Regions from separate parts of the Glutamicibacter sp. 0426 genome, predicted to be linked through region 2. Evidence: riboswitches for the same ligand, from Rfam matches in the RefSeq annotation. Region 2 holds a riboswitch; each other region holds the start of a gene.
What was found. Region 2 has a riboswitch for thiamine pyrophosphate ahead of thiO (glycine oxidase ThiO). Riboswitches for the same ligand answer to the same signal wherever they lie in the genome.
Positions count from the first base shown of each region.

Region 1: it holds a riboswitch for thiamine pyrophosphate, as region 2 does, so the genes downstream of both, thiM (hydroxyethylthiazole kinase) here and thiO (glycine oxidase ThiO) in region 2, are expected to answer to the same signal.
Region 3: it holds a riboswitch for thiamine pyrophosphate, as region 2 does, so the genes downstream of both, BKX98_RS00140 (ECF transporter S component) here and thiO (glycine oxidase ThiO) in region 2, are expected to answer to the same signal.

Region 1 covers NZ_MPBI01000003.1:543,282-547,787, forward strand. Annotated here, with positions in the region: gene thiE (thiamine phosphate synthase) at 1-226, opposite strand, end outside; gene thiM (hydroxyethylthiazole kinase) at 219-1,013, opposite strand; TPP riboswitch at 1,003-1,097, opposite strand; gene BKX98_RS10845 (GntR family transcriptional regulator) at 1,132-1,500, opposite strand; gene BKX98_RS10850 (hypothetical protein) at 1,497-3,026, opposite strand; gene BKX98_RS10855 (aldehyde dehydrogenase family protein) at 3,116-4,506, shown strand, end outside.
Region 2 covers NZ_MPBI01000001.1:331,390-346,984, reverse strand. Annotated here, with positions in the region: gene BKX98_RS01720 (GNAT family N-acetyltransferase) at 23-565, opposite strand; gene BKX98_RS01715 (ThiF family adenylyltransferase) at 626-1,771, opposite strand; gene BKX98_RS01710 (thiazole synthase) at 1,768-2,589, opposite strand; gene thiS (sulfur carrier protein ThiS) at 2,592-2,837, opposite strand; gene thiO (glycine oxidase ThiO) at 2,834-3,961, opposite strand; TPP riboswitch at 3,959-4,063, opposite strand; gene BKX98_RS01695 (DUF4440 domain-containing protein) at 4,143-4,556, shown strand; gene BKX98_RS01690 (GNAT family N-acetyltransferase) at 4,593-5,102, shown strand; gene BKX98_RS01685 (mechanosensitive ion channel) at 5,184-6,404, opposite strand; gene BKX98_RS01680 (OsmC family protein) at 6,693-7,130, opposite strand; gene BKX98_RS01675 (GNAT family N-acetyltransferase) at 7,135-7,596, opposite strand; gene BKX98_RS01670 (alpha/beta fold hydrolase) at 7,719-8,477, opposite strand; gene BKX98_RS01665 (lysoplasmalogenase) at 8,504-9,223, opposite strand; gene BKX98_RS16955 (VOC family protein) at 9,279-9,968, opposite strand; gene BKX98_RS01655 (NAD(P)/FAD-dependent oxidoreductase) at 10,270-12,354, shown strand; gene BKX98_RS01650 (N-acetyltransferase) at 12,482-13,375, shown strand; gene BKX98_RS01645 (DinB family protein) at 13,372-13,866, shown strand; gene BKX98_RS01640 (hypothetical protein) at 13,863-14,567, opposite strand; gene BKX98_RS01630 (tellurite resistance/C4-dicarboxylate transporter family protein) at 14,902-15,595, opposite strand, start outside.
Region 3 covers NZ_MPBI01000001.1:25,159-29,664, forward strand. Annotated here, with positions in the region: gene BKX98_RS00115 (Na+/H+ antiporter subunit D) at 1-1,251, shown strand, start outside; gene BKX98_RS00120 (Na+/H+ antiporter subunit E) at 1,263-1,889, shown strand; gene BKX98_RS00125 (monovalent cation/H+ antiporter complex subunit F) at 1,892-2,158, shown strand; gene mnhG (monovalent cation/H(+) antiporter subunit G) at 2,158-2,559, shown strand; gene BKX98_RS00135 (DUF4235 domain-containing protein) at 2,620-2,862, opposite strand; TPP riboswitch at 2,947-3,067, shown strand; gene BKX98_RS00140 (ECF transporter S component) at 3,130-3,738, shown strand; gene BKX98_RS00145 (ATP-binding cassette domain-containing protein) at 3,735-4,506, shown strand, end outside.

The DNA of each region.
Region 1 (4,506 bases), on a different contig from region 2:
CCGCGAGGTAGACGTCGATGCGGTCATTGATCAGCAACTGGGCCTTGCCCTCGGTGAGCTTGGCGGCCGCGCAGGCCAGCTCGAAGAATTCCCGGGCGGTTTCATCCTTGGCGCGCAGCTGGATCCACTGGATTCCTCCGGCGACGGCGCCTTCGATCACTTCCAGGGTGCTGCGCGGGGTGCAGCTGGCAGTATTGGCTACCAGGTAGGCTCCGTAATCATGCATGGTTCAGTTCCTCGTGCTTCAAAGTCTTAAGTTCTTCTGGATCGGTTGCGGACAGCGCATCAATGAATGCGACGGCGAAGCTGCCCGGACCTGTGCTGTTCTCCAGGGCCTTTTCAGCGGCCAGCCCGTAGAAGCCGTGGGCCGCGATGGCGGCCTCGAACGGGTCATCGTGGACCGCAATCATGCCGGCGCAGAACGCGCCCAACGCGCAGCCGCCGCCGGTGATCCGCGTCAAGCCGATGCCGTTGGTGTGCACCAGGACTGTCCGCGCGGCATCGATGATGGCATCGGACTGGCCGGAAATGGCCACCACGCAGTCATGCTGCTGGGCCAGATCGCGTCCAGCCGCCAAGGCGGCAGAGACGTCATCCAAGGCATCGACACCGCGTGAAGCCGATTGCCGTCCGGCCAGTGCCAGGATTTCCGAGGCGTTGCCGCGAATCAGGGCCGGGCGTTGCCTGGCAATGCGCCGCGCAAAATCCGTGCGCACCGGCAGGGCGCCGACCGCTACCGGATCAAGGATCCACGGGGTGCCTGCTGCGCTCGCCGATTGCACGGCTTCTTCCATGGCGGCCAGCTGCTCGGTGCTCGGAGTTCCCAGATTCACCAAGACGGCGGAAGCCGCCTTTGCGAAGGGGCCGGCCTCTCTGGGCAGATCCGTCATGGCCGGGGACGCGCCGGATGCCAGCAGGACATTGGCGGTGAAATTTGCTACGACGGTGTTGGTCAGGCAGAAAACCAAAGGTGATTGTTGCCGGTATTCTTGGGCAACTGCATGCAAAGCCATGCGACATCCCTCCGCTAGCGTGAACTAGATCAGGTTCAACGGGTCTCATCTCAGTCGGTTGTTCCGACACCCCGTGTCACTGCCATAGAGCGTACGCACAAGCGGTTCCAAGGACAAGTTACTTACGCTCGCGCCGCGCCACCAAGGCCTTGAGCGTGGCCGCATCGACCTGCTGGGCGGCTGCCAGCGCCCAGAGGTGATCCACCGCGGCCAGCAGGTCTTCGCTGGCATCCACCGGCCGAAGCCGTTCGTTGACCACTGTGCCGGCCCGCCGCCGGGAGGTGATCAGACCTTCGGCTTCCAGTTCCTTGTAGGCACGCGCTACCGTTCCGGCAGCAACGCCGAGGTCGGTGGCCAGTGCGCGCACGGTGGGCAGCTTGCTGCCTGCGGGCAATTCTCCCAGGGTGATCAGCGAGGCGATCTGCAAGCGGATCTGCTCGTAGGGTGCAGTGGCCGCCGCGAGGTCGACACTGATTTGTGTGCTCATGATGCTGCTGTCGGCTGCTGTGCACGCACCATCGCGGTACCAGGACGCTCCAGGAAAATCACCGCTGGGACAACGAAGACCAGAAGTGCAAACAGCCCCAGGCCTGCAGGGAAGCCGTAGCCAATCAGCAGCATGGCAAGCACAGCGCTGGTGGCAACGCGCATCGACCGCAGCTCCAGAACCCGCCGATACCAGATTTCTTCAGCTGGCGAGACGGCCCAGGGAATAGTCGCCCGGCGGCAGGACCAGATGAAGCCCATATGCGCCGCCGCAAGCAGCAGCAACAGCCCGATGACTAGTCCCCGGTTCGGAGGAGCGAACCCCCACAGCGTCTCCAGCGGTGGATCCAATAGCAGGTAAGCGCAGATGGCAACCAGCAAGCCAGCGGCGATGTAGGACCACAAGGGCAGGGGTGCATGATGCTTTGGTGCTGCACTCGCCTGCCGAGCCACCTTGCTGGCGTAGCCCAGATACAGCGTATTGAGCACGATGTAGAGCAATGCCGCACCGGCAAAGAGCACCAGGATCCACGTAGTTCGTTCATTGGTCGGCATCCGGAATTCCTCATCCACGGGCAGGAATGACCAGCCGATGGCAACGGCGAGCAATGCAAGGGTAGCCGTGGTGTATTGCAATGCGAAGAGCTGATCTCGCAAGCGCGAGAAGGCGGTCCGTTCCCTGGTGGTGGAGTGAGCCGAGAATGTGGTGCGCGGACCCCAGAAGAACAGCGTAAGAGCCACCGCAAGGGCGCCATAGTTCAATAACTCGTACGGTCCACCGGTTGAATAGCCTTGCGAGTAATTGGCCACCGATACGCAAAATGCCAGCAGCACGATACCGGTATTGCGCAGCAACCGGTTGAGCCATACCGTGCGCAAGGCCTGGTTGTCTTCGGCGGTGATGCCGGCCAAGGGGCGCCGGTTCAGGATCACTGCTGCAATCACCCCGGCGGCCACGACGATACCTGCCAGAGCCACGATGAAGACCGGGAGCATTTGGTTTCCGGGCAGCAGGCCATCGGTTGGGCCCGCAGAGGTGTAGGAGTAGCTGCCATCAGAATCGAACATAGTGGTTTCCGACTCTGGGATGCCAACGCTCCCTTCGACGCGGGAAGCAGGCCACAGCAACCCCACCGCGGCCAGCAGCAACAGCGCGACGAAAATCCCCAGGGACTTCGGGAACGGCGTCGCCAGGGTGCGCGCCTCCAGTGAGGCGGTGCGCACCGGCTGGAGTTCCTTGGGCCAGGTGAACAAGCCAATGAGGTAAACGAGAAGAATCCAGATTCCCGGCGAGAGAGCTGCAGCGAAAACCGAACTCGAATCGGTCCCGTTCATGGGAATGCGCCACGTCTCAGGCAGATCCCACGAAGTCGAAGCGAAGAATGCGATCAATGCGCACCAGAATGAGTGCGACTGGGCGCGGACGATAGCCGGTGCCTCACGCCGATGCGCCACGGAGCGCAACCACAGGTATATGACTGCGCCAACGAAAGCGATGGATATGGCGCTCGCCGGGATCTGGCTCATGGCCATTAATGTATCAACTATTTGATACATATTGAATCCCTTCGCGAATTAATCAGTGAATATCCGCCTCGTTGCCGTACGCTCAAAACATGGGTCTGTTTACTTCCACGCCGTTGCCCGAACCGGTCGGCGATTCCGCACCTCCGGTGGACGAGCATCCATCGCGCATTGCAACAGTTCTGAGCCATTTGCGGCGTTCTGCTGACACCCGGATCACGCATCCGCGACGCTTCCGCCTACAGCAGCTCAAGGCCCTGGAAAAGATGCTCGACGAGCATCTGGAAGACTTCGTCCAGGCCCTGGCTGAAGACCTGAGCAAGAGCGCCACCGAGGCCAAGTTCTCCGAGATCGACGTGGTGCGCGCAGAAATAGATTTCGCCCAACGCCACCTCGCTGAATGGATGGATTCCACCAGCGTCAAAGTTCCGCTGGCCCTGCAGCCGGCCATGGCCAAGGTTGAGCCGCGTCCGCTGGGCGTCGTGCTGATTATCGGCGCCTGGAACTACCCGGTCCAGCTGGTACTCGCACCGCTGGTCGCGGCCATTGCCGCCGGCAACGCCGCGGTGATCAAGCCATCCGAGCTGGCTCCGGCCACCTCGGGCGTCTTGGCCAAGTTCCTCCCGGTCTACCTGGATGAACGTGTTTATGCGGTCGTTGAGGGAGGAGTGGACACCTCCACCGAGCTGCTTGCCGCCCGCTGGGACCATATCTTCTACACCGGCGGTGAACGCGTGGCCAAGATCGTGGCTGCCGCGGCGGCAAAGCACCTGACGCCAACCACTTTGGAATTGGGCGGAAAATCGCCGGCCGTGGTGGAAAACGATTCGCTGGCTTCGGCAAAGCGCCTCGCCTATGCCAAATTCATGAATTCCGGTCAGACCTGCGTGGCCCCGGATTATGTCTTGAGCATTGGGGACTCCACTGAGCTCATCCAGCGCCTGGGCCAGGCCATCACCAGCTTCTACGGCAAGGAGCCGTTGACCCACCCGGACTACGGCCGCATCGTCAGCCGCAAGCACTTCGACCGGCTGTTGTCGATGTTCGAGCAGGGCGAGGTGGTTTTCGGGGGCGAATATGACGAGGAAACACTGCGCATCGCACCGAGCATCATGCGCAATCCAGATCTTGAAGGAAGCTTGATGACCGAGGAGATATTCGGTCCAATTCTTCCAGTGATCGAGGTGGAAAGCTTCGAGGAGGCCCTCGAATTCATCGCCCGGAGGCCGTCTCCGCTGGCTGCCTACCTGATGAGCGAAAGCCCGCGGCTGCAGTCGATCTTCTCCGACCGGGTGCGCGCCGGCTCAATCGTGCATAATGCCCCGCTGGCCCAGATGGTCGTTCCAACCCTGCCTTTCGGCGGCATCGGACCGAGCGGGATGGGGGCCTACCATGGCAGGCACGGATTCGAGCGGCTTTCGCAGATGCGCTCTGAACTCAACAAAACGACGGTAGTTGACACCCTGAGCGCAATATATCCTCC
Region 2 (15,595 bases):
TCATGTACCGGTCGCGAGAAATTCAGCGGATCGACTGGGTAGGTATCCAAAAACGCAGCGTGCCGGCGCCATGGCTGGCTTCAATTTCCGGAAGCTTGGCGTCCAGCAATCCGCCGCATTTTTCAATGGTCGATCTTGAACCGATGTTATCGGAAGCACAGGTAACCAGTGCGCGCTCAATTCCTGATTCGCGCAGTTCCTGCAATCCGAATCTGCACAGTTGCTGTGCCACACCACGGCGACGATACTCGGGAACTACACCATAGCCGATATGCCCGCCGTAATGAAGCAGGCCCTCGTTGAGCTCATACCTCACAGATACACGGCCCACCAGTTCCCCGTCGTCGAAGGCGGCAAACAGCGCCGAGCGAACCCATCCTTCGGGGATGTGCTCGCCACGGCGCCCTGCCTTCATCCGGTAGGCATAGTCCTCCCAAGCCTCAGCGGAAGTCCAGGTGGGCAAGAACTCGAAATCATCGCCAAGCATCAAATGATGGGCATCGATTGCCTGCTGTTCGTCGCCGATTTCCAATTCACGGATCTCCAGCGCAATTCCCATAGCCATGGCGCAAGTATGCCAGAGCTGGGCCGGCTCCAAGAAGCGCAGGCACTGCAAGGCCGGGCGCTAGTAGGCCACCTGCTGCCCCTGAACCTGCCTGGCCCATTCCACGGTGCCGCCGCTGAGGCTGTACACCTGGACGGCTGGCTGCAGATCCGGCCTGGCAATCCGCGCCGCCTGCTGTGAACGGACACCCGTTTTGCAGACGAACACGATCGCCGAGGCACCCTGCGCGAGCCCTCCCAGTCCTTGTTCTTCCAGTTGCGCGAGCGGGAGGGGCTGGCTGTGCGGGATCGCAATGATCTCGCGTTCCCAGGCTTCACGCACATCCACCAGCAGCACCGGTTCCTCCGCTTCAAGGTCCGCCAGTTGCTCAACGGAAATTTCCGGAACATGCCCATCGACAGCGCAGGACGCTGGCTGGTACTCGGCCAGCCGGCTCACCGGTTCGCGTTGCGGGTCCCTGGCAAAGTCGAGTGTTCGCACACTGGCTTCCCGTGCATCGTAGAGCCAAAGTTTTCCGCTGAGCGTGGTGCCGATTCCAGTGATGAGCTTCAGGGCCTCGGTGCACATCACCGAGCCGATGACGCCGCACAGGGCGCCAAAGACCCCGCCCTCGGCGCAGCTGGGCACGGAGTCCGCATCGGGGATTTCAGGGAAAAGGTCGCGCAGCATCGGACCGGTGCGCGGGTCGAAGACGGACACCTGCCCGGAGAATTGGAACAGCGTCCCCCAGACCAGTGGGGTGCCGGTGATTTCTGCGGCGTCGTTGGACAGGTAGCGCGTGGCGAAGTTGTCGCTGCCGTCGATGACCAGGTCGTAGTCGCTGAAAAGTGCCACTGCGTTGGTCTCATCCAGTTTGCCATCCACGGCGATAACCCGGACATTCCGGTTCTGCTCGTGGGCCATCCGGCGGACCGATTCCACCTTCAAGCGGCCTACGTCCTGTTGCCTGTGCATGGTTTGGCGTTGCAGGTTGGACAGTTCAACCGTGTCGTGGTCCACGACCCCGAGGGTGCCGATCCCCGCGGCGACCAGGTAGCTGGCAATGGGGCTGCCCAGTCCCCCGGCTCCGATTACCAGCACCTTGGCATTGGCGATCCTGCGTTGCCCTTCTTCGCCGACGCCGGGAAGCGACAGATGCCGGGAATAACGCGCCAATTCTTCCGGTGCCAGCTCCGGCCCCGGGGCTACCAATGCTGGCTGGTTCACGAGAAGTCACCGACCAGGGTCTGCATCATGCCTTCGGTGGGCGAGGATGCCAGGGCGGTGTCGCGGCGCGGGATCCGGCCCGCGAGCCGTGCGGCTCGTCCTGCACGCACCGCATCCTTCATGGCCATCGCCATCAGCGGCGCGTTGTGCGCCCGGGTCACCGCACTGGCCAGCAGCACGGCATCGCAGCCGAGCTCCATGGCCAGGGCGGCGTCAGAGGCGGTGCCGACTCCGGCGTCCAGGATGACCGGCACCTGGGCCCGGGAGACGATGGTGGAAATATTGTGCGGGTTCAAGATGCCCAGGCCGGATCCGATTGGTGCGCCGGCTGGCATGATGGCCGCAACACCGGCGTCCTGGAGGCGCTGGGCAAGGGCAGGATCATCGTTGGTGTAGGCAAAGACCTGGAATCCGTCGGCGACCAGCTGTTCGGTGGCAGCGTGCAGCTCCAGCGGATCAGGCAGCAACGTGTGCTCGTCCGCAATCACTTCGAGCTTGATCCAGTTCGTTTCCAGCGCTTCGCGGGCCAGGTGCGCGGTGAGGATCGCGTCGCGGGCGGTGAAGCATCCAGCGGTATTCGGCAGCGCAATCACGTTGTTGCGCTGCAGCAAGTCATACACGTTGGACTCGCCTGCCGCCGAAAAGTGTCGGATGGCCACGGTAGTCAGTTCGGTTCCAGAGGCCTGCAATGCGCTTTCCAGGGTGGTCAGCGAACTCGCTCCCCCGGTGCCGAGGATCAAGCGCGAAGACAAGGTGCGTCCTGCAACCTGGAATGGATCGCTGTTGATGTCCAGTTCGGTGATGTTTTGCGTGTCCACGCCTAGCCTCCCTGGGCTGCGGTAACGAGTTCGATGCTGTGCCCTTCGGCCAGCGTGTAGCTGTTCCAGGCGCTGCGCGGGATGACAGCGCCATTGACCGCGGCGGCTATTCCAAGCTTGCTGCCGTCCACGGCCGCCGAGTTGCTATCCAGATCCTTGCCGATCTGCATGCTGATGAATTCGCGAAGGGTGATTCCTTCGTCCAGGTTCAGTTCCCGGGAATTGAACTTGATGCCAATGCTTTTCATGGGTGCTGCTCCGTTCGGTGGGTGGTCTGGGTTGCTGTGGCGAAGCGGTGTGGATTCACAGCCTGATGCAACGGATGGGTTTCAGAGCCGTGAATGAGATCAGCGGTGAGTGTTGCGCCCAGCGGAGCCAGCAGCACTCCGTGCCGGGAGTATCCGGTGCTAAGCACCAGGCCCGGGTCAATGCGCCCCAGCAGCGGACGGTCATCGGGAGTGGCGGGACGGGCCCGGGCAGTTGCCTCGTTCAGCGTGCAGTCGCTGATGCCGGGTATGAGCTTTCGCGCATTGTCCAGCAGCAAATGCATGGCTCCGATGTTCACTGCAGGCTGGCGGTCTTCCCGGACGCTGGCTCCGAGCACGAGGCTGCCGTCCTTTCTCGGCACGAGATACACCGGCTCCCGGTGCACGATGCCGCGGATGGTCCGGGTGATCAATGGCGGACCGGCTGGCCCCTGGATCCGGAGAATATCTCCGTAGACGGGGCGCACCGGCACCCGGTCCAGGCCGTCAATGGTGCCCAGTCCGGTGGCCACGATGGTTTGATCCGCTTCGAGGATCTTGCCCGATGCGGTGCGTACCGCGTTGGTTCGGCTCCCGTCGCCCACCAGCGCCTGCGCCCGCTCCTCGATCAGGCGGCCACGCAGGTGATCAAGCAGGATTTTGACGACTGACCGTGGGTCGACTTGGTGGTCATCTTGGCATAGGACTGCGCCTGCTATATTCGCGGCCAAGGCTGGTTCGAGTTTGCGGGCTTGGCTGGGCAAGAGCTTTTCCGCTGACAGGCCGAGGGAGGCTTGCAGTTCGGCCAGCTCATGCAGGGCTTCGCGGTCAGCCGGTTCGGCCGCGACGACGAGGGTTGAGTTCTGCAGGTAGTCCGGGCGTTGCCCGGTCACGGATTCGATGCGCTCAATGAACTTTGGATAGGCGGCATTCGAGGCGGCAAGCAGCTCGTGAAGCGGGCCATGGCCCCAGACCGTTTCAGCTGCCGGGGCCAGCATTCCGGCTGCCGCGTAGCTTGCACCTTGGCCTGGTGCTGGATCGATGAGGGTGGCAGTATGTCCCCGTGATTCCAGTTCGAACGCAACTGACAGGCCGATGATTCCGGCGCCAACAATATTCACATGCACGAGAGCACGCATCCTTCCTACGGCGGCATGACCCGCATCAGGTGTAGCGGTCGGCTCGGTGCCCTCTCAGCCTGGTCGATTCAGGCTCCCGCGGAGTACTGCGATTATAGGCATGATCCAGCTCATAAAGTCGAACTGGAGCAACCGCAGCTCCGTCATCTTCTGTGATGTACTAGTTGACATGGCATCTCATGACTTCCCCCGCGTGCTTCCCCAGGGATCTGCGTTGTCCAACACGATCATTTCGTTGGAGCAGGAGCTCTTGGAAACCAGCCAGCGCCATAGCCGAAGGCAATTGGAACGGTACTTGCATCCGCAGTTCTCCGAAGTGGGTGCCAGCGGCCGTGTCTACGATCGCGAGTCGATCATTGCCCAGCTGGCCCAGGAGCCGGAACGGGATTCCGGATCTCGGGAAGTCGGCAGCCCCGTGGCAATCCAGGTTGCCGATCAAGCGGTGCTTCTGCGCTGGAGGTTGCTATCGGGATCCGCCAGCGAGCGCAGTTCGCTGTGGATCCATGAGCAGGATCGCTGGCAGCTGTTCTTCCATCAGGGCACGCCCGCTGCGCGGCAGCTTTCTTTTGCAGAACCGAACTAGGCCGCATTAGTCGACGACGATTTCTCGGTTCGCAGGCTGCGCCAATCGGATGCCGAAGCTGTTTTCGAAGCCTTTTCCTCCAATGCCGATATGGATCGCCAAGGAGATGCCGACACTCCGGAAAAGGCCGCATCGTACGTGCGTGCCCTGATGGAGGCCGGCGAACGGCAGCAGGCTTTGGCCATCGCCTATCGAGACCGGCTGGTCGGTTTGGTCTGCGATACTGTCGATCCAGCCAATCAGAACGCATGGGTTTGGTATTGGATGAACCAGGACTACCGCGGGAGGTCTCTGGCCACTCGCGCAGTGGCTACTTTGGTGAACCACCTGTTTGGCGAGCTCGGTTTGTACCGTTTGGAACTAGGTCTTCGGGCGAACAATCCTGGATCGAAGCGTGTTGCCGAATGCAACGGGTTCCTGCGCGAGGGTGTCGAGCGCGGTAAGTTCCTGGTTGCTGGAGAACGCGTTGACGTGTACGCCTACGCGCGGTTGCGGACTGATCAGGTCCCCGACGTAGTGCCGTTGCCGTGGAGCACGCAGCCGTAGCTTGGCGGGCAACAAAAAGTCGCGGAATCCGGTTTCGGGTTCCGCGACTTTTTATCTGTCCCTCAGGTTTAGTGATATTGGCTAGATGCCTGGAGTTGATGCCGGCGGCGTCGAATCCGGGCCGTCGGTGGCCTGATTGGCCTCGATCTTTTTCAGCGTGCGAGCCGCAGCATCGCGGCCACCAAGTCCAAAGGCCAGCGCCGCGGCCAAAGCCGCGCCAATGACGATTGCACCGAAGGCCATATTGATGATCGAATCAGCGATACCCATGTACTTCAAGCCCATTGCCACGAACAACGCGATTGCCGTGTAGCGGATGATCTTTGAAGCGGTGGTGTCGCCCAAGAAACGGCCGATGACGTTGGCGATGACGAAACCTGCGGCGATAATTGCTGCGCCGAAGAGAATCTTGCCGCCCAAGGCCAGGATTTCATTGAGGATGTTGGTGATCGCCGGGAAGTTCAGCATCTGGGCCGCCATCACGCCGAAGAACAGCACGATGGCAATCTTGACGATGCCAGCGATGATTCCCGAAGCGCTCTTGCCTTCGGGAACAACACCCCATTGGGCAACAACGGAGTCGGTGCCCACCCCGTGAAGGGTTGATTCAAGCAGCTGGCCGACGAACTTGGCAATCAGAATACCGACGGCCAAGAGCACCAAGGCCATGATGACCTGCGGTATTGCGGTGAAGACAAGCTGCAGCATCTGCTGGGCAGGGTCCGAAATTGCCGCGATGCCCAAGACCTGCAGTGCCGAAATGGCAACGACGAGCAGGATCAAGGCGAAGACGATATTGGCAATGATGTCAACGATCTTCGCTTGGGACTCGCGAGACTGGACTTCGTCAACCGGTTCATCGCCTGGGGTCAATTTGCGGACCAGCCCGCTGAAGTCGACAGTTCCCAAACCGGTCTTCAGCAGCTGGCGAACGATATTGGCGATCACGTAGCCGATGAAGAAGATGAAGCCCGCACCGATGAGGTTGGGGATGAAGGCCATGACGCCGCCGAGCAGGCCCTGCACCGGCGATAGCACTTCAGATAGCGCGAATACTTGCAGGATTGCCACGAGGCCGAACAGCCAGACGATCAGTCCCGCAACCTTGCCCAGAGATTGGCCTATTTGCTCTCCGTCATTGCCCTGCTTCTGCAGGAACTTCACCCTGGTCACCAATTTGGCGGCAGCCCACCGAACGATGCGCGCGAGAAGCCACGTAATGATGAGGATGATTAGCGCGATGCCAACCTTTTGTAGCATCGACGCCCAGTCGATATTGCCTAAAACGTTCTCAGACTGCATTGCTGCTCCTTCAACGTAGGGACAATCTGACCCTACGATGAAGGTTCTCCGCTGACTAGGGCAAAGACCCGTACTGCCAGCTTGAATCGATGGACTTTCATACCCCGAATTGCGGATGCATGATTCATTCACACTGGATTCAACGTTTTTCGAACAATCAAGCCATAACGACAACTGATTCACGCAATGTTGGGAAATTCGTGTCGCGCTCGAATCCGTGAATTGCCTTGGAAGCTGTTGCGGAGTCAGCCATTGGCCATTAGCAATCTGGGATCCGCACGAAATGCATCAGGCCTGGTTGAGGACTTCGCTCTGCACTGAGGCACCTAGCTCAACGGTGCGAGAAACCGTGCAGTACTTGTCATGGGATAGCTTGACGATGCGTTCAACCATGCCGGCCGCTTTGCGCCCCTCCTCGGTATCGGGGAACTTCAAATCAAAGCCAAGGCGGATGTCTTCCATTCGGCTAGCCGAGTCCTCGGAGACCTTGTAGCCGCTCGCCTTGACTTCGAAGTTCTCAGGCTCGCTTCTGCGGGTAGTCGCCACATCAACATCGATCGCTGAGCACCCGGCAATGGCAGCCAGCAGAAGCTCCACCGGCGTCAGCAGCCCTTCGCCCTGGCCGAATTCCAGGCTGGCGCCGGATTCCAGGCTGGTGGCCTGGTACTTGCGTGATTCGACGCGTTTGATGCTGACTTCCCGTATTTCACGGCTATTTTCACTCATGGAACTATGGTGCCACGATTCGGGGCAAAGATTCTGTGTGGCGCAACGTGATCCGTTGTGGCACCAGTTCTGGACCTCCGTCGACTGCCAAGAATCCGCAGTCGCCAAAGAATGAAATGGCAGGCTGTCGCTGGCAATCCAGATGCACGCTGATGCCGGGAGTGTGCGCGACGATTGCTTCCAGCAGAACACGGCCCACACCCTTGTGGCGATCGCTGTGCCGCACCCAGAGCAGCTCAATGCGTGTATCGCTCCAGGCTGCGAAGCCCATGATGCGCTGGCCTTGCTGGGCGATTCTGACGGTCACCGACTGGCTATAGATTGCTTCCAGGGCGATTGCCACTGCATCAATGTCAGCAGCTGAGAGGAAGTCCCTCCGGCGTTCCACCGAACTGCGCCAGATATCCAATAGGTCAGGCACTTCATCAATGCTCGCCAACTCGCGCAGCACGAGAGCTTCGTCCATGCCAAGTTCCTTCTTGCTCAGGCAAAACCGTAGTTGCTGCTTCGAAATGTAGCCGGATGCCGGCATTTCCTCAAGTCCCAATCGAGCGTTGCGCGTCATCGGATAGGACCTTTCCTTCCGGATCAAGATCGTTCCTGCAGGCCGCCGGTACGTTGCGCCCAGTCCCGCAATTCGGCCAAGACCTGTTCGGGCTGCTCAAGGTGCACGTTATGGCCCGCTGGTTCAAGCACGCAGAGCTTCATCAGGGGATACCGGTGGACGAGCCGCTCGGGATCCAGGTATCCGGTGACATGGTCCTGCTTCCCGCACACGATCGTGACCGGAATATCCAGCTGGTTTCCACGCTCGACGGGCAGCGGGTCCAGGAAGTACCGCCGTGACAGCTTAGCCATGGCTCGCAAGTTCGCGCAGTCCAACCCGGGCAGCACCCACTGCGCGAACTTCCGCCATGCTTCTGGTGATTGAACCACTGCTACGTCAGAGAATAATTGCGCATGGTGTGGATCAAGCTCAGCCAGAAGCAGAGGGTCTGCTACTGACACCTGCTGCTCTGGCACGGTACGCCGAGCGGCATCAGGAAAGACTACTGGCGCCAGGAGGAAAAGCCCTTGAGCTTGGCCAAGAAACCTGTCGGCCATCTCTTGGCAGAGCAAGGCGCCAAGGGAATTGCCCAGCAGCGCAAATCTTCCCTCGCCCGCGGTTTGCCGGATCAGCGCTTCCAACCAGCTTGCCAGTTCTGGCAGGCCACCGGAATTTTCAAGCGGCGGGCAGGTGCCGAAGCCAGGCAAGTCGATGTAGTGCAAGTCGAAAATCCGCATTTTCTCCAGCGTTGCTTCTAGCGGCTTGAGAATCCGGTGGTCTACGCCGTTGCCATGCACCATGAACAACGGGATTCTGCTGAGGTGGTTTACCTGCATGTCGTCGTGCTTTTCTCCTGTGCATCGCGCTGGCTCGCGGCATAGCTGATCATGGCCTGCCCGGCCACATAGGTGAGCATAATCCAGAATCCCATCGCGGGAATGCCAATGTCCGTAAATGAGCGCAGTGCGATCAAGGAATCGGAAAGGAAGAAAATTGCGCCGCCGGAACCCGCGACGGGTCCCAGCCCAGTGCTGAGGATGGCCATCACCATCAATGCCAAGCCGTAGATGATCACCGGGGCAAGCAGCGCTCCGGCACCGGGTGAGCAAAGGATCAGCAGCACTGCGAATGCCGCAAGATAGGGAAACAGCATCCACCATCGGCGCAGTATCGAAGATTTCCAGTATCTTGCCAGAGCGCCAATGTAGAAGAACTGCGCGACCAGGAACGCGCCCACCATGGCCAGGAATGCCGGGTCTCCATCCATGAACCGCGGCAGGGCATCACCGACCCAGGAGAAGAACAGCGCTGCCAGCACCAGCCGGATCAGCCTGCCGCGCGGCGAAGTGGTGAAGGAGATAACCGCTCCTGCCAAAAGCGGCATCAGCAGGATCTGCGTGGCATTGGCCAGCAACCCGGAAGGCCAGAACAGCTGGGCCAGCAAATGAGCCAAAGTGGCCAGCAGCAGCGCCAGCACCACGATTCCACGACGTGGCCGTCCTGGGACCATTGCGTGGGAGTGCTCTGTACCGAGATGCAGCTGCACGTTTTTCCTTGCGTAGAATCGATTCTTCCGGCTGGCCACCCCGGACGTCTCCGGATCAGTCATCAGAGGAAGCCGACGGCGCCAAGACGCAGAATTCGTTTCCTGAGCGGTCCTGGAATACCCGCCATGGCAATCCCTCCCACGGCCCATCCAGCTCAGCTCCACCCGATGCGCAGATCGCAGCAAGCGCGTCATCCATGCTCTCCGCCTGCTCAAGACGCAAATCAAGGTGGATCGCATTCTTCGCCGCTGTCTTGGGCGACGCTTCGCGGACGAGAACCAGACGCGGGCCCACGCCGGTTGGGTCAGCCAGCACCATCGGGGATCGCGCTACGATTTCCCAGCCAAGCAGCTGCTTCCAGAATTCTGCATCACCTGCCGGGTCAGCGCAGGCAAGTTGGAAGGCTTCGAGCACCAAGCCACTTGCCGGCTTGCCGTCGGCTCGGAGCAGATACTCGTTTCCTGCGGCGTCGAGCCGGGTTTCCAGAGCATCCAGCAGCTCCGCACCAAGGTCTTCGGCAGGAGGGGCGCCGCTGCCGAGGATCAGGTGCGCGCGCTGCCGGGCACGATCCGGATCACGGACGATTGGGAAACACAGATCCAGGTAACGCTCCCCAGGCAACTGCAAGCGTGTTTCGTAGCCCCCTTGGTTATCGGTGAGCATCTGGCATTTGAGCGCAGCCTCCCAGAATTCCCCATGCCGCCGCGGGTTCTCGGCATCGAAGACGATATTTTCCCAGTACATGCTTCAAGCCTACCGCGACAGTGATGCCCATCACTTTGCAATGGGATTGGGGCGCACATTTAATCTCCGCATATGGAAATTAATTATCGTTGACTTAGGCAATATAAATAGAATTCTTTTCAGTAATTCTCTGTCGATAGTAGATCGAACCAAAGATTAGATTACTTAGGTGGACTGATTGTATTTACGCTAGTCATTAATTTTACCTGCTTTTATCGCAGTCAATCTGGTACCCTCACTCAAATCGGAGTGTTTTCCACCGGTACCATGTTGTCATGAGCAACAAGGAATTTCCCATCTAATGTCAGAAGGCCGGATCGGGTCCATGGGCACCCCGAACCGCATCGTGCTTCCGGCGATGGACATGAATGTGTCCGAAGGCGGCGAGATTGAGCAGTCCGAAATCGATCACTACGCCGCTCGCGTCGCTGGCGGCGCCGGCCTGATCATCACCGGCGCCTGCGCCATCGCCGTCCCCTACGGCGCCGCGTCGATGAAGGAACCGGGACTGTCTGACGACAAGTTCATCCCCGGCATCAAGGCACTGGCCGACGCCATCCACGCTGCCGGCTCCAAACTGTGCATCCAGTCGACCCACCACGGCAAGGTGGCCCGAGTCGACACCGCCAATGACCGCCCGGTCCTCGCCCCGAATGAGCCGGACTACCGCTACTCGTTGGACGCACTGGCCGATTGCACCCCGGAAGAGCTCGCCAAGATGGGCGCCGCCACCGCGGGCAAGCAGACCACCTACCACACGATGACCAAGGAAGACATCGACTGGCTGATCACCTCTTGGGCCGACGCCGCCGAGCGCGTGGCCAAGGGCGGGGCCGACGCCATCGAGATCCAAGTGGCCCACGGCTACATCCTGGGTGTGTTCCTGAACCAGCGCGACAACCTGCGCACCGACGAGTACGGCGGATCGCTGGAGAACCGCGCCCGCCTGGCCTGCCAAGTCATTTCCGCGGTCAAGGAACGCGTCGGCGACAAGCTGGCGATTTTGGTGCGCGTGGCCGGCGAGGAATACGGCCAGGAAGGCGCGTTGAGCCTGCAGGAGTCCATCGAAGCTTCCAAGCTGTTCGAAGCCGCCGGCGCGGATGCCATCCATGTCACCGGCTGGGGCCGCAACCCGTTCGACAACTTCACCGACGGCCCGCTGCCAAACAAGGTCGGCGCCTACCTGGAAAACGCCGCCGAAATCAAGAAGCACGTCTCCATCCCGGTCATCGCCGTGGGCCGCATGCTTCCGGAAATCTCGGAGAAGGCCATTGCCGAGAACAAGGTCGACTTCGCCGCCATGGGCCGCCAGCTGCTGGCCGACCCGGAACTGCCGAACAAGCTGCGCGAGGGCAAGTTCGACCAGGTCCGCCCATGCATCAACTGCTACCTGTGCGTGGGAGAGAACTTCTTCGACGACACCCCGTTCTGCGCGGTGAACCCGGCGCTGGGCAATGAGAACTTGCTGCCGCTGAAGCCTGCCAGCGCCTCGAAGCACATCGTGGTTGTCGGATCCGGACCTTCGGGCATGGAGTCGGCCCGCGTGCTGGCCGAACGCGGGCACCGCGTCACCCTGATCGACAAGGCCGACCGCCTGGGCGGCACCATGTGGTTCTCCACCATGACCACCCCGGACAACGAGCGCCTGCTGCGCTGGCTGAAGTCAGAGCTCAAGCGCCTGCGCGTGGCGGTCAAGCTGAACACCCCTGCCACCGTGGAGACCATCCGCGCGCTGAACCCGGACCACATCATCGTTGCCACCGGCGCGGTGCGCCCGAAGCCCGACATGCCCGGCGGCGATTTGCCGAACGTGCAGACCGGCGACACCCTGCGCGCCATGATGCTGGGTACCGCCACCGCCGCCGAGGCCGGCCTGGTGCTGAGCACCATGGGCAAGCTGGGACGCCTGTCCGGGCTGACCAAGTCCCCGGAGTTCGTCCGCCAGTTCACCAAGTACTGGCTGCCGATGGGCAAGAACGTCGTGGTGATCGGCGGCTCGCTGGTAGGCCTGGAGCTGGCCGAGTTCCTCGCCGAACGCGGCCGCAAGGTCACCTTGGTGCACGAGAAGCAGCAGCTGGGCCTGCCGCTGGCCATGCCGCGCCGCTGGACCGCGGTCAAGGACAACCTGGCCCACGGCGTGCAGATCCACCGCAACGCCACGGTGGACCGCATCACCGAAAAGTCCGTGGAGTTCACGGTGAACGGCGAAGCGCAGAGCGCCCCGGCCGACATGGTGGTCTACGCGGACGGCACCACCGCCGCCGCACCGGTGGCCGACGAGCTGCGCGGCGCAGGCTTCAGCGTCGACGTGGTCGGCGATGCCGGCGCCGTGAACTACATCCACGGCGCCATCCACTCGGCCTGGGAAGCCACCGTCGAACTGTAGGCCGGAGGCACTCGCACGCATGGGCAGCGGGAGCGCAGCATCCTGGGGAAGCTGCCATCCCGCTGCCCTTTGCGTACCCTTGTCCGCCGGGCAGGCCCAGTGCTTGAATTGGCCAATGGGCCTTCGAATGCATACTCCAGCCGCGGCGCAGGTTGCCGACCTCGTTGACGAGCTCGCCAGCTGGCAACGTGACGGCCTGCCGGTGCAACTTCATCCAGGCGATGTGGGCTGGTACGCCATGCGGGGCATGGAAGCCGCCGCACAAGGCCTGCGGGCCTGGGCGGACCGCGAATCCATCTATGCCATCGGCCTGCTCGATGGACCGAACCTGATTCGCATGGCGCTGCATCCCGACTTTGTCGACATCCAGCCCCTGGCCGAGCAGATCCATGCCGACCTCAGCTCTGCGGAAAACCAGATCTTCCCGGCCGAAAGCGCCAGCATCGAAGCCCGCGGCGCAACGGCACTGGGCAAGATCCTGCAGGACCATGGTTGGATGCCCGGTGAAGCCTGGACTCCCCTGCGCCGTGCTCTGGATGCTCCGGTGCAGCTGCCTGAACTGGCCTTCCGGCGGATTGATGCTTCCCTGGCCGGCCAGTGGATGGAAGTGCACCTCAACGCCTTTCGCGGCAGCGATTTCACGCAGGAGGATCTGGCTCAGGCGCTGCAGCGCTGGCACACCATGGCCAGCACTCCCATCTATGATCAGTGCCAATGCCTCACCGCCTACGACGGGGAGATGAACCCGCTGGCCGTCGCAGGGGTCTGGTCCGCTGGTTCCGGGCGGCCAGGACTGCTGGAACCCATTGCGGAGCACCCGGCTTTTCGCGGCCAGGGGTTCGGCACGGCGATCAGCCTGGCCGCCGCCGCAGAGCTGCGGTCAATGGGTGCGTCCAGTGCCTTGGTGTGCACGCCCAGCGAGAACCGCGCAGCCGTTGCCACCTATCTCGCCGCCGGGTTCGTTGCCGATACCGAAGACCGCGACTGGCATCGCGGGGAAGAGGAACCGGTGGAATCATGAACGCCTCCGAGATTCTGGCCGATCTGGCCCAGCGCCCAATTGACGCGGCGCAGGCCCTGCCGCAGCTGAGCGCCGAACAGCTCAATGCCCATCCGGGAAACCATCCCAACTCGATTGCCTGGCTGCTGTGGCATGCCGGACGCGAAGCCGATACCCAGCTCTCGGCGCTGAGCGGCCAACCCGAACTCTGGGCGCAGTTCCGTGCACGCTTCAACCTGGGCGAGCTCGGTGATTCGATGGGCTACGGGCATAGTGCCGAACAGGCCCGCCAGATTACCGTGAGCGACCAGCAGCTGCTCGTGGACTACTTGGCCGCGTGCCTGTCCGCGCTCAGCGGCTACGCCGCCACGCTGGGCGAAGAAGAACTGGACGAAATCATCGATCGCAGCTGGAATCCAGCAGTAACGCGTGCGGTGCGCTTGGTATCGATCATCGACGATGCGTCCGTGCATGTCGGGCAGGCAGCCTACGCTGCCGGCACGATGATCTAAGCCGCAGGCAGACTCTTGGCCTTCTTGTTGATCCACCAGAAAATCGCTAGCTGGAGCACCAGGACAATGGCCGAAATGCCGGCATCGCCCCATCCCATCACGAACCCCGCCTGCAAGGTCCCGATCCCGCTGGCTACAGGATAGAACAGCGGCCACAGCACGGCCAGATTGCGCACCAGGGAGAAAGCAATCGCGAACATGATTGCGAAAACACCGAAGCCTGCTGCCGCTTCCAACTGGACCGATCCGAGGTGCTGGATCATGAAGCCAAGTCCGGTCAGCACAATAGCGGGCAACCATCCGAAGGCGCGTTCCCACCGCAGATACAGCCAGCCGAAGACGAAGAATGGTTCCCACAGGACCAGGAAGTTCGCCACAAGGTGGCTTGCAAAATCGGCACCCATGGCATTGGACAAGGCAAACAATTGGTAGGCGGATCCGGCACCCAGAACCAGAGAGACAGCCAGGGACGTCAGCAGGAATTTTCTCGTGATCCCCACCCCGGCCAAGGTTTCACGCCGCTGGCACAGCACCGTCCACAGTGGGATGGCGGTGCCGAAGACCAGAATGCCAAGCCAGAGGAAAAGGCTGTTGATCGAGGTTCCCGCGTAGTAGCACAGGGAAAACGCCAGCAAGGTGGCCAGAGCAATGAGCGTATCGGATTCGGGTTGCCACGCGAATGCTCTTCGACGTTGCTTCATGCCAGATGGAGATTGAGCAGGAAAATCATTCATTATGACGCGCCTCGGTGCTTTGGGTTGATATAGCCGCCTGTGGCCTAAGTTAGCATTTCATCAACTCGCCGACCATGAATAATGCTTAACGGGTACGGGGAATGCGGAGAATGATTTTCGGCCTGTCGGGGCAGCTGCTCGGTTCGATCCCCGCTGCCCCAGCAGCGGCCGCGAAACGGTCGCACACGGCATGGCGAACCCGGCCGGTTGGGCGGAACCATACCGCGTGCCGATCTGTCCGCGTTCATGCTGCAACCATTGAGGACACCCAGAGCATCGGCAAGGCCTAAGGAATCAGTAATTAGCTGCGGGTGCGGCTGCGCCACGCGAGCAGCACATAGTGGCGGATCATCGCAACGAAGACCACAGCCCACACCAGCACCGCGGCGATCAGCGACCCGTGGCCGATGCTTTCCACCACCGGCAACGAGTCGACCCGTCCAAGGTTGATCGAGGCGACCGCGAACATTCCGACAGGGAAGACGATTGACCATAGCGTGGGCACGTACACCAGCGGAACGCGGTGCACCACATGCCGCCACACGCCAGCTCCCACCAGGATTGGAATCAGCCAGAGGCAGTAGCTCCAGAAAGCCGCCACTGTCCCCGCAATCAGCGCACGGGTGGCATCAACCATTGGCGTGGATTCCATGCCGACAATCTTGCTGCCCGCAACAACGGCTATGGCCATGGCTCCCATGGCCACCCAATACGGTGGTTCGAATTCTTTCGGAGTCATCCCGAAGTGCACGATCCGCAGCAGCACCAGCACGGCGATGCCGGCATAGAGCGCGACGCCTACCGACCAGGTCAGCACGGCAAGCAAGCCGATCAGTGATTGCCCGTTCGCAACATGCGGCTGGATAACGCTCAGGCCGATGGCCAAGGACTGGCTGGCCACCGCCCAGATGAACCAGGTGCCGTTGACCCGGGAGAGGATCGGCTTTCCGTCCCGGCTCAGGAAGACCTGCCACGGCAGCACGTAGCCGAAGATG
Region 3 (4,506 bases), 310 kb from region 2:
GCCTACCTGATCCTGCTCGCCGGCGTGTCCAACGCCTTCCTGGCAGCCGACCTCTTCAACCTGTATGTCGGATTCGAAATCCTGCTCACCGCCAGCTATGTGCTGCTGACTCTGGGCGGCACCGCTGAACGCATCCGCGCCGGCACCACCTATGTGGTGGTATCGGTGGTCTCCTCGGTGATCTTCCTGATGGCCATCGCGATGATCTACGCGGCCACCGGCACGGTGAACATGGCAGACCTCGCGGTGAAGCTGCCTGAATTGGGCCAGGGCCCGCAGCTGATCCTGCATGTGCTGCTGCTGATCGCCTTCGGCATCAAGGCCGCGGTCTTCCCGCTGTCGCTGTGGCTTCCGGACTCCTACCCGACCGCGCCGGCACCGGTCACCGCTGTGTTCGCCGGGCTGCTGACCAAGGTGGGCGTCTACGCGATCGTCCGCACCGAAACCCTGCTCTTCCCGGGCGGCTCGGTCAACGCCGGCCTGCTGGTGGTGTCCGCGCTGACCATGGTCATCGGCATCCTCGGTGCGCTGGCGCAGACGGACTTCAAGCGCATGCTCTCCTTCACGCTGACCAGCCACATCGGCTACCTGATCTTCGGCGTGGCAGTGGGCGGGCCGCTGGCGATCGCCGCGACCATCTACTATGTCGGCCACCACATCATCGTGCAGACCTCGCTGTTCATGGTGGCGGGCCTGATCGAACGCCGTGCCGGCAGCTCGAATGTCACCCGGCTCGGTTCGCTGGCCAAGCTGTCCCCGGCGCTCTCCCTGCTCTTCTTCATCCCGGCCATCAACCTTGGCGGCATCCCGCCATTCTCCGGGTTCCTGGGCAAGTTCGGGCTGCTGCATGCTGCCGCGCAGGACGCCGACCCGCTGACCTGGGTAGTGATCGGCGCCGGGCTGCTGACCAGCCTGCTGACCCTGCTGGCGATCATCCGCGTGTGGGCCCGCGTGTTCTGGCGCCGTGCCGCCGATGCCGAGGTGCCCAACCAGGAGCTGGTGGCCGAAGCGACGCAGGTCGCCGACGAGACGCTGACCGGCGGTGCGCAGAACCCGCGCCTGGGCTTGAAGCTGGCCAAGCAGCTGGAAGCCGACTCCTTGCCCTGGGGCATGCGCTATGCCACCGGTTCGCTGGTGCTGGCGGGCATCGCCCTGACCGTCTTTGCCGGGCCGATCTTCGAATTCTGCGAGCGGGTGGCCGCTGAGCTGATCGCCCGTGAACCATATATCAGCTCGATCTTGCCATTCTGATTGGAGGGATGATGCCGAACAAGAACTTTGAACCGCGCGACCAGCGCATCGATGATGCGCTGGATACCTCCGGCGTGCGCCACCGTGCGACACTCAAGCAGGAGTGGCCGCTCCTGCTGCTGCTGCTCTTCGTCTGGGGCGCCCTCTGGCAGGACTTCTCGCTGGCGAACATGATCTTCGGGGCGGTCATTGCGCTGGTGATCGTGAACCTGTTCCCGCTGCCGCCGGTGGTCCTTTCGGGCCGGATCAACCTCTGGTACTGCGTGAAGCTGTTCATCTGGTTCCTCGGGCAGGTAGTCGCGGCCAGCGTCCACGTGGCCTGGCTGGCAATGGTCCGCGGGAAGAACACCCGCAGCGCGATCATCGCCGTCCCGCTGCGCACCGGCTCGGACCTGATCGTGATGACCGTGGGCCACGTGCTCACGCTGATCCCGGGATCCTTCGTGATCGACGTGGACCGCAGCTCGTCGACCCTGTACCTGCACTACATCGACATCCAGTCGCCGGAGGATGTGGAGACGGCACGGGCAGCTATCCGGGACATCGAACGCCGGCTGATCATGGCCATCGGCAGCCGTGACGAGTACGAGGCGATCAAGAGCGAATGCGGACCGGACTTCGCTGCGAGGAAGGGATAAACATGCTGGATATCGTCATCTGGATCTGCGGCATCATGCTCGGGCTGGGTGCCATCGCCTGCCTGATCCGGGTTGCCAAGGGGCCATCAATCCTAGACCGGGTGCTTGCCCTGGACGTGATGCTGCTGATCATCTCCGCCGCCCTGTGCCTGGAGATGGTGCTGCACAAGCACACCGACTACCTGCTGTTCGTGGTTGCCGCGTGCATGCTCGGCTTCATCGGCTCGGTGACCGTCTCACGCTTCGTCTCGGATCAGAGGAATGCCTAATGGAACTCTTCCTCGATATCCTCGTCGCCATCCTACTGATCCTCGGCTGCCTGATGTCCTTGATCGCAGGCATCGGCTTGCTAACCTTCCCGGACATGCTCACCCGCATGCACGCGGCCACCAAGCCGCAGGTGCTCGGCTTCCTGCTGATCTTCGCCGGGTTGGCCATCTACCTGCGCAGCTGGGCGGTCATCCCGGTCCTCGCGTTGGCTTGGGGCATGCAGCTGCTGACAGCGCCGGTTTCCGCCCACATGATCGGCCGTTCCGGCTACCGCACCAAGCACGCGGCCAAGGAAACCCTGTTCTCCGATGAGCTCAGCCTTGTGGTCAACAAGGTCAACGGCGCACCGCCCACCGGAGCAACACCGATGTCCAAGGCCGAAGCGCCAGAGGACAAGTAATGCGAAAAGAGCGGGAGCAGTTCAGCTGAACTGCTCCCGCTCTCGGCTTGCCGCCGAAGCCTATTTGGTGAACTTGGCAACAACCTTGTTGGCGCTGCGGTCGGCCACGGTCTGCATGATCGCTGCCACCAGGGCCGAGACGATCGCGAAGCCCAATGCGCGGCGGAAGGACGCTTCAGCCGCTTCCTCGGTGCCCTTGCGTGGCGCTTTGCTGCCAGTTGCCTTCAACCAAATGAAATCAACCAGCTTGCCACCGAGCATGCCCGCGCCAACGGTGATGCCGGTAGTGACAAGTTTCTGCACTTTATCCATTTTTTCCTCGCGATCAAGCTCGTGACACATCGTTCCTCTGCCCAGCATACCTGCGGTATGGTGGGGGAGCAGTAATTATTCCGACAGGGGAGCGTCAGACTTCTACGAAGTCGCAGGACGCTGAGAGTGCGATGGATCGCAGACCCTCGAACCTGCCCCGGCTAGTACCGGCGAAGGAAGTCGAGCATCTCGGATGCGGATAGGCGCAGCATGCCCTCATTCCGTGCATCCCCCCTCCTTTCCACAGGAGGACCAACAATGAACGAAACAATTTCGAAGCATCGTACCGGCTGGCGTGTCGTCGATATCGTCGTGGCATCGGTGATCGCCGTGGCTTCAGGAGTCATTTTCTGGGCATGGAGTGCCGGCTACGGCCTGTTTTCGCTGGCCTTCGCGGCTTTCCCTCCAGCCACCGCGCTGCTCACCGGCATGTGGCTGTTCCCCGCGGTGCTCGGCGCATTGATTATCCGCAAGCCTGGCGCCGCGATCTACTGCGAGCTGCTGGCCGCCGTGGTTGAAGCGCTGCTCGGCTCGCACTACGGGTTGACCGTGCTGATCTCCGGCCTGGTCCAGGGCCTGGGCGCGGAGCTGGTCTTCGCGGCATTCCGCTACCGCAAGTGGAACCTGGGCGTGGCACTTCTGGCAGGCCTGTTCTCCGGCCTGTTCGCCGGCATTACCGAGGCATACATCCTGGCCTACTACGTCGAGTACACCGCCGGGATGAAGATCTTCCACGTGATCGCCACCGGTGTTTCCGGTCTGGTCATCGCCGGGCTGCTGTCCTGGCTGGCCACGCGCGGACTGGCGAAGACCGGTGCCCTGAGCGCACTGGCGAGCCGGCGTGCACACCTGGAAACCGCAAAATGAGTTCAGTTGCCAATTCCGATGCCGCCTCGCTGACCCAGCGCGGAGCGTCAATCACCGCAACTGGTTTCGGCTGGCAGCACTCGGAGCGGCAGGAACCTGCCATCTCGGGGCTGGATCTGCAGATCCACGCCGGTGAAAAGGTGCTGCTGCTCGGTCCATCCGGTGCCGGCAAGTCGACGTTGCTGCATGCAATGGCCGGGCTGCTGGAAGCCGATGAGGATCAGCAGCTTGCCGGCCAGCTGCTGATTGATGGCAACGATGCGTTCAGCCGGAGCCACCCGGTGGGCTTGATGCAGCAGGACCCGGAAACCCAGGTCGTGCAAAGCAGGGTCGCCGATGATGTGGCCTTCGGAGCGGAGAACCTCGGGATGGATCCGGGCGTGATCCGCCAGCGGATCCCCGAAGTGCTGGACGCGGTCGGATTGGGCGCGCTGTCCTTCGACCACCGCACCCAGCAGCTCTCCGGCGGGCAGAAGCAGCGCTTGGCCCTGGCTGGCATCCTGGCCATGGAACCCGGCCTCATGCTGCTCGATGAACCGACCGCCAACGTGGACCCGCAGAGCATCGGGCCGTTGCGCGATGCGGTGCTGAACGCCGCGAAGCTATCCGGTGCCACGCTGGTTGTGGTTGAGCATCGGCTCGAAGCCTGGGCAGAGCATATGGACCGGGTTATCGTGCTGGAACCGGGCGGGGGAGTCGCGCACGACCTGGATCCGCGTCAGCTGTACACCGAAGAACCCGTGCGCCAGGAGCTGGCTGCCGCCGGGC